2 regions of the Bacillus sp. 01N42_2 genome follow, and region 1 is predicted to be linked to the other one. Evidence: a T-box and tRNA genes for the amino acid it is inferred to sense, from the RefSeq annotation. Region 1 holds a T-box; the other holds one or more tRNA genes.
What was found. The T-box of region 1 lies ahead of AC1DN5_RS09110 (valine--tRNA ligase). A T-box ahead of a tRNA ligase gene usually reads a tRNA of that ligase, here a tRNA-Val.
Positions count from the first base shown of each region.

Region 1 (3,403 bases):
AGCCGTGGATCAGCACGTCTTTGAACGGGCGCTCACCTGTAAACTCAAGACCTTGGAAAATCATCCGGGATACCCAGAAGAAGATAATGTCATACCCTGTCACAAGCACATCGGTTGAGTAATAACGCTTAAAGTCTTCAGCATTTCCATCAGGCCAGCCCATTGTAGAAAACGGCCACAGCGCGGAGCTGAACCATGTATCAAGCACGTCTGAATCCTGTTCCCAATTTTCGCTGTCCTCAGGCGCTTCAAGGCCGACATACACTTCTTTTGTTTCTTTATGATACCAAGCCGGGATGCGGTGGCCCCACCAAAGCTGACGGGAAATACACCAATCACGGATGTTTTCCATCCAGTGCAGGTACGTTTTCTCGAAACGGTCAGGAACGAAGTGAACTTTCTCTTCTTTCGACTGAAGGTCAACCGCCGCATCGGCCAGCGGCTGCATTTTGACAAACCATTGTGTGGACAGATACGGCTCAACAACGGCGCCGCTTCTCTCACTGTGTCCGACTGAATGCATATGGTCTTCGATTTTAAAGAGAACGCCTGTCTCCTGAAGGTCTTTGACGAGTTTTTTGCGGCATTCAAACCGGTCCATTCCGTTATATTGCAGCGCTTTTTCATTCATTGTTCCGTCTTCATTCATGACGAGAATCCGTTCTAAATTGTGGCGGTTTCCGAGTTCAAAGTCATTCGGGTCATGGGCAGGCGTGATTTTAACGGCTCCTGATCCGAATTCCATGTCTACGTAATCATCGCCGACGATCGGAATTTCGCGGTTTGTAATCGGCAGAATCACCGTTTTGCCGATTAAGTGCTTGTAGCGCTCATCTTCAGGATGAACCGCGACAGCCGTGTCGCCAAGCATCGTTTCCGGACGGGTGGTCGCGATTTCAATTGAGCCTGAACCGTCTGCTAACGGATAGCGCAAATGATAAAACGCGCCCTGTACGTCTTTGTAAATCACTTCAATATCGGACAAAGCCGTTTTTGTGGCAGGGTCCCAGTTGATGATATATTCGCCTCTGTAAATCAAACCTTTTTCGTACAATTTGACGAATACTTCACGCACGGCTTTGTTCAGCCCTTCATCAAGAGTAAAACGTTCGCGCGAATAATCGAGCCCGAGCCCCATTTTGGCCCATTGGCTGCGGATGAAATCAGCGTACTCTTCCTTCCACTTCCACGTTTCTTCAAGAAACTTTTCGCGGCCAAGGTCATAGCGGCTTGTACCCTGTTCGCGGAGTTTCGCTTCGACTTTTGCCTGAGTGGCAATCCCGGCGTGATCCATCCCCGGAAGCCAGAGCACGTCATAGCCCTGCATACGTTTCATACGCGTAACGATATCTTGCAGCGTCGTATCCCACGCATGACCGAGGTGTAGCCTGCCCGTCACGTTCGGCGGCGGAATGACGACAGAATACGGCTGTTTTGTTTGATCGCCGCCCGCTTCAAAATATTTTCCTTTCAGCCAAAAATCATAGCGGCCTTTTTCAATCGCAGACGGATCATATTTTGTCGGCATTGTTTGTTCGTTTGTATCCATGATAACCCTCCAGCATGTTTAGAAATGGCTGAGCAACTAAAAAAGAGCCTTCATCCTGATAAAGGACGAAAAGCTCTTTCGCGGTACCACCTTTTTTCATGAACAGATTTGTTCATGCACTTAAACGGATAACGGGTGCGGCCCGAATTTCTCTACTGTATGTTCAAGAAATTATGCTCCCGGGCGACCTTCCAATGAGACGGCATAAGAAGCCTTTCAGCACAGTAGCTTCTCTCTCTTCATGCGTCTTTCTTGTACTCTTCCCGTTCAAAGCAGGTGTATTTATATCAGCTCATGATCTTATTTATTATGTTCTTTATTATAGTAAAAGTGTTTTTGTTTCGTCAATCATCTTTTCCAAAAACCGCTGCCGTCATACATAAATGGGCATGCACCCCGCCCTTTCCCTCACATACGATACAAAGAAAGGCGAATGTAAGGAGGAATTGCCGTGAGAAAAAAATTCAATTCTTATTCGCTCCCCCCGTGGGCCAGACAGGTCCGCCTTGTATCAGCGCAAGTCATTGTACCGATTACGATCTTTCAGGGGATCAGGACGATTTTCTTTCCGACGACTTTTGACGTCCTGCTGCTTGCCATCCTGCTGTTTTTAGCATGCGCCCTGCATTTGGAATGGATATAAAAAAACGAGTCCCGCTATGAAGAGGACTCGTTTTCCGCCTTTCTTTTTTTCTCCTGCTCAATCTGATACACCTTCATGAGAAAAGGTTCAACATTTTTCATCTGCCAAAACGCTCTTAATAACTGCGTGCACTCTTCTTTCTCAGAACCCCTTTGGGCGGTTTGATACCGTTTCAGCACTTTGTACATGCCGCTCGGATAAGCCATATAGCTGAGGAACAGGCTGATTTCCGCTTCACGGAGGGGGAATGATTTGTGATACGTATAAAACCATTCAAGGCACTCCGGACACGCTTTCGGATAGCTTCTGAACATTCTGGAGTAAAAGCCGAGCAGATCATTTTGCGGAGGTCCGAGCCCGGCTTTCTCGAAATTTGTAAAAAAGCCCGTTCCCACATCATTATATAGAAAATGGCGGCTCGATAAGCTGCCGTGATTGATCACCGCTCTCGTTTTGTCATGATCCTTTGCCGCGTCAAACCATTCCTCCAGACGTTCAAGAGCAAAATTAACGGCTGAAACCGTTTCTGTAAGATACGTAACAGCCTGCAATTCAAAAGGAGAAAGGTACCACTCTTTTTCCGCCCGGTCGGCAAATTGTTCATAGACGAGCTTATCATTTTCCCAATCTCTTTTCGTCAGTTCATAAAAGCCGCTGATGTCTTCAGTCCGGATTTGGATGTCCCTCACGGTCGCGGAATGGAGCTTCGCCACCTCTTTAAAAAGGTAAACATGTTTTTGATCCCGTTCTTCTTCCTGATCGTACTGAAGCCAGGGCATTAAATAATAAGACGCCTCCGTCCGGCTTCCCGCAAAAAAATCGCCTGCATGCGTGCGGTAAATCGGAACAAATGAACGGTAGCCTTTCTCCTCAATCTCAATCATATAGTCCGTAAATTCACTGCTGCGGGCCGGCTTGAGCTGTTTCAAAGCAAAAATGCCGTGGTTTGAGTAGACTTTCCATACATGCGGGCTGACAGGCTCAATATACTCGGCCGCCAGCCCGTATTCCTGAAGCACTGATTGGACTGCTTCCATTCCATTCACCACATTTTTACGGCCTCTTTGTGCTTACGCATGGCTGTTATTATATTCAGGTATATACAGAAGCTGACCTTCTTCCAGTTCGTCATCAAACGATAAAGCATTCGTTCTGATGAGCTGCTGGGATGTGATGTCATATCGTTCACACACCCGGTCGATTGTATCTTG
Region 1 covers NZ_JBFTRO010000003.1:301,525-304,927, forward strand. Annotated here, with positions in the region: gene AC1DN5_RS09110 (valine--tRNA ligase) at 1-1,549, opposite strand, end outside; T-box leader at 1,608-1,829, opposite strand; gene AC1DN5_RS09115 (hypothetical protein) at 2,001-2,192, shown strand; gene ysxE (spore coat protein YsxE) at 2,207-3,229, opposite strand; gene AC1DN5_RS09125 (LysM peptidoglycan-binding domain-containing protein) at 3,263-3,403, opposite strand, start outside.

Region 2 (3,403 bases), on a different contig from region 1:
TGAATGTTAAGCCGGTCTGTCATGAATGTACCCTCCCAAGTCGTTATTACTTGAAGTATATGGGCTTCTGAATATATGTTTCAAGAAAAAAATCAAACGCTTTCACAAAAAAAGATGCAGAATGTGCTGTTCGCCGATGGGGCCGATCCTGCGACGCCCTTTATCAATAAAACCGGAAGACTGGTACAGATTCTTTGCGCGATGATTGCGATGGTTCACTGCAAGCACGATTTCGTCACACCAAGGAAAATAACTTGCGGCAAAAGCGGGGAGCTGCAGCATCGCTTGTTTGGCATAACCTTTTCCTTGCTGCCGCGCATCTATGGACAGTGCGCTCAGTAAAATGGCAGACACGCTGTTCGAATATGGAGCTATGGTTTCCTTTGAGGTATGTAAAATGAAAAAACCGACGGGGGTGTCTTCTTTTAAAACGACTGTAGGATAGCGCTCCCGGATGACAAGAGCCTGCGGCAGTACATCCTTCGGGAGCGCTGTGAACATTTTATCTTCTTCACTGAGTACAAACCCGTTCAGGCCGTCTGCATGCTCCGGTTTATAAAAGGATAGGGCTGCAACCATGATATCTACTCTCCTTTTTATAGTTGATCCAGTTCATTTTCTGATAACACGCGGCAGCCTGCCCGTTTTAATAGAGCGGAAGTGATGCCGTCCCCGATTATCTTTTTCCCAGAGAAAGTGCCGTCATAGATGAAGCTGCTGCCGCAGGACGGACTGTTTTCTTTAAGGATGACCGTTGCGGCGCCTATTTCTTTTGCGTATGCTAACGTTTTTTCCGCGCCGTCTATATATAAAGATGTAACGTCTTCACCTGATGCCGTTACGATTCTTGCTGTTCCGTTCAGCACGTCTTCGCCCGTGCCGCCGATGATTTCCGCCGGTTCGCGGGGAGTGGTGAAGCCGCCCAAAAGTTCGGGGCAGACCATAACAGCTTTCTTTTCCTCTACGAGTCTGCGGATTTTTTCCGAAGCGGCGTGAGAGCCGTTATACCTGCATTCGATACCGCCGAGACAAGAGCTGACTAAGATCATCTGTGTCCATTCCCTTCAATATTTTGATACTTTCATCTTAAATGAAATAAGAGAGAAGGGACGAGTTTTTCAGTTAAAAAACGGGTAAAAAAGTTTGAAAATAAAAAAAATAAATTTTCTCTTTACAAAAGGGGTATAACCTGTATATAATAACTTTTGTCAGCTCGACGCGGACACAACGGCCCGTTGGTCAAGCGGTTAAGACACCGCCCTTTCACGGCGGTAACACGGGTTCGAATCCCGTACGGGTCATATGGAGGATTAGCTCAGCTGGGAGAGCATCTGCCTTACAAGCAGAGGGTCGGCGGTTCGAGCCCGTCATCCTCCACCATATTTGCCGGCCTAGCTCAATTGGTAGAGCAACTGACTTGTAATCAGTAGGTTGGGGGTTCAAGTCCTCTGGCCGGCACTGTTTTTCAACAAAATACGGAGGGGTAGCGAAGTGGCTAAACGCGGCGGACTGTAAATCCGCTCCCTCAGGGTTCGGCAGTTCGAATCTGCCCCCCTCCACCATTTTTGGGCTATAGCCAAGCGGTAAGGCAACGGACTTTGACTCCGTCATGCGTTGGTTCGAATCCAGCTAGCCCAGTCTCAGACACCTTTTGCATAAGGTGTCTTTTTTATTTGTATTTCGTCTCGAATTTTGATTGTTCATCAGATATACTATTTTTAAGCTGCTGTTAAGGCATTATATTCTGTATTTTCCATCTACACCCTGCCTGAAATTTGGTAAAATAAATGTAATAAAAAAATGAAACCTTTTAAAACAATCAACGTATAGATACAGACCGGTGAAGGGCAGAGGTAAGATAAAACATGGAAAACCTGATTAAAAAAAGAATCAAGCAAGTCAAAAAAGGCGATCAAAATGCGTTTGCGGAAATCGTTGACCTTTATAAAGATAAGATTTACCAGCTTTGCTACCGCATGCTCGGCAATGTCCACGAAGCGGAAGATATTGCGCAGGAAGCTTTCATCAGAGCGTATGTCAATATCGAGAGCTTCGACATCAACAGAAAGTTTTCAACGTGGCTTTACAGAATTGCGACCAACCTGACCATTGACCGAATCCGCAAGAAAAAGCCTGATTATTATCTGGACGCAGAAGTGGCGGGCGCAGAGGGGCTGACGATGTATTCGCAGATCGCCGCGGACGGGGTTCTCCCTGAAGACGCCGTGTTGTCATTGGAGCTGTCGGACACAATTCAGAAAAAGATTTTAAAGCTGCCTGACAAGTACAGAACGGTTATTGTATTAAAGTATATTGATGAACTCTCTTTAATTGAAATCGGGGAGATTCTGAATATCCCTGTCGGCACCGTCAAGACAAGGATACACAGAGGCAGAGAGGCTCTTAGAAAACAATTAAGGGATCTTTAAGTGGGGTGATGAAATGAGCTGTCCTGAACAGATCGTGCAGCTTATGCATAAGCATCTTGATGGAGATATTCTTCCTGAAGATGAAGACGTATTAAAACAACATTTGCGGTCATGCGGGAATTGCAAACGGCATTTTCATGAAATGGAGAAATCCGTAGCGCTCGTCCGGAGCACATCGCATGTCACAGCCCCTGCTGATTTTACTGCCAAAGTTATGGCGAATCTTCCAAAAGAGAAAAAACGCGCTTCTGTAAAACGATGGATCAAAACTCATCCGATAATTGCAGCCGCGGCGGTTTTTGTGATTTTAATGGGCGGCGGTTTTTTCAACAGCTGGCATAACGACCACAATTTCAGTGTGTCAAAGCAGCCGAACCTTGTCGTGCAGAATCACACGGTCACCGTCCCTGAAGGCGAGACCGTAAAGGGCGATGTCACAGTAAAAAACGGCAAGCTGGTCATTAAAGGGAAAGTCGATGGCAACGTGACCGTGGTTAACGGAGAAAAATACATGGCCTCAGCCGGACAAGTCACCGGGCAGATTGAAGAAATTAACGAATTGTTTGACTGGGTCTGGTACGAACTGAAAACAGCGGGTCAGGGCGTCGTGAGTGCTTTAGACTCCGATTAAAGATGAGTAAAGCGTATAATCGCTTTACTCTTTTTTTACGCGGCGCCGCGCTGGCTGATTTCACTTGATAAATCAAAATGTGGTATAATGAGCACGCTATATGATGTACATATTGCTCATGCAGCACAATTCATAACAAAAAACGAAATGACTGAATTCTTGGAGGACGAGGAAATGGCTTTTGAGGACATCCCATTTTTGCAATACCTCGGCAATGCCGTTGATATTCTCCTTGTTTGGTATGTGATATATAAATTAATCATGGTCATACGCGGAACGAAGGCGGTTCAGCTTTTAAAAGGAATCGTCGTCATCGTGTTGGTCCGGATGGCCAGTTCATATT
Region 2 covers NZ_JBFTRO010000008.1:20,161-23,563, forward strand. Annotated here, with positions in the region: gene murQ (N-acetylmuramic acid 6-phosphate etherase) at 1-23, opposite strand, end outside; gene AC1DN5_RS15995 (GNAT family N-acetyltransferase) at 103-579, opposite strand; gene AC1DN5_RS16000 (2-thiouracil desulfurase family protein) at 597-1,049, opposite strand; tRNA gene AC1DN5_RS16005 (tRNA-Glu) at 1,230-1,301, shown strand; tRNA gene AC1DN5_RS16010 (tRNA-Val) at 1,305-1,380, shown strand; tRNA gene AC1DN5_RS16015 (tRNA-Thr) at 1,386-1,458, shown strand; tRNA gene AC1DN5_RS16020 (tRNA-Tyr) at 1,478-1,562, shown strand; tRNA gene AC1DN5_RS16025 (tRNA-Gln) at 1,567-1,638, shown strand; gene sigW (RNA polymerase sigma factor SigW) at 1,866-2,429, shown strand; gene rsiW (anti-sigma-W factor RsiW) at 2,443-3,060, shown strand; gene cdaA (diadenylate cyclase CdaA) at 3,235-3,403, shown strand, end outside.
Region 2: it has a tRNA-Val gene. The T-box ahead of AC1DN5_RS09110 (valine--tRNA ligase) is inferred to sense a tRNA for this amino acid. The anticodon was not compared.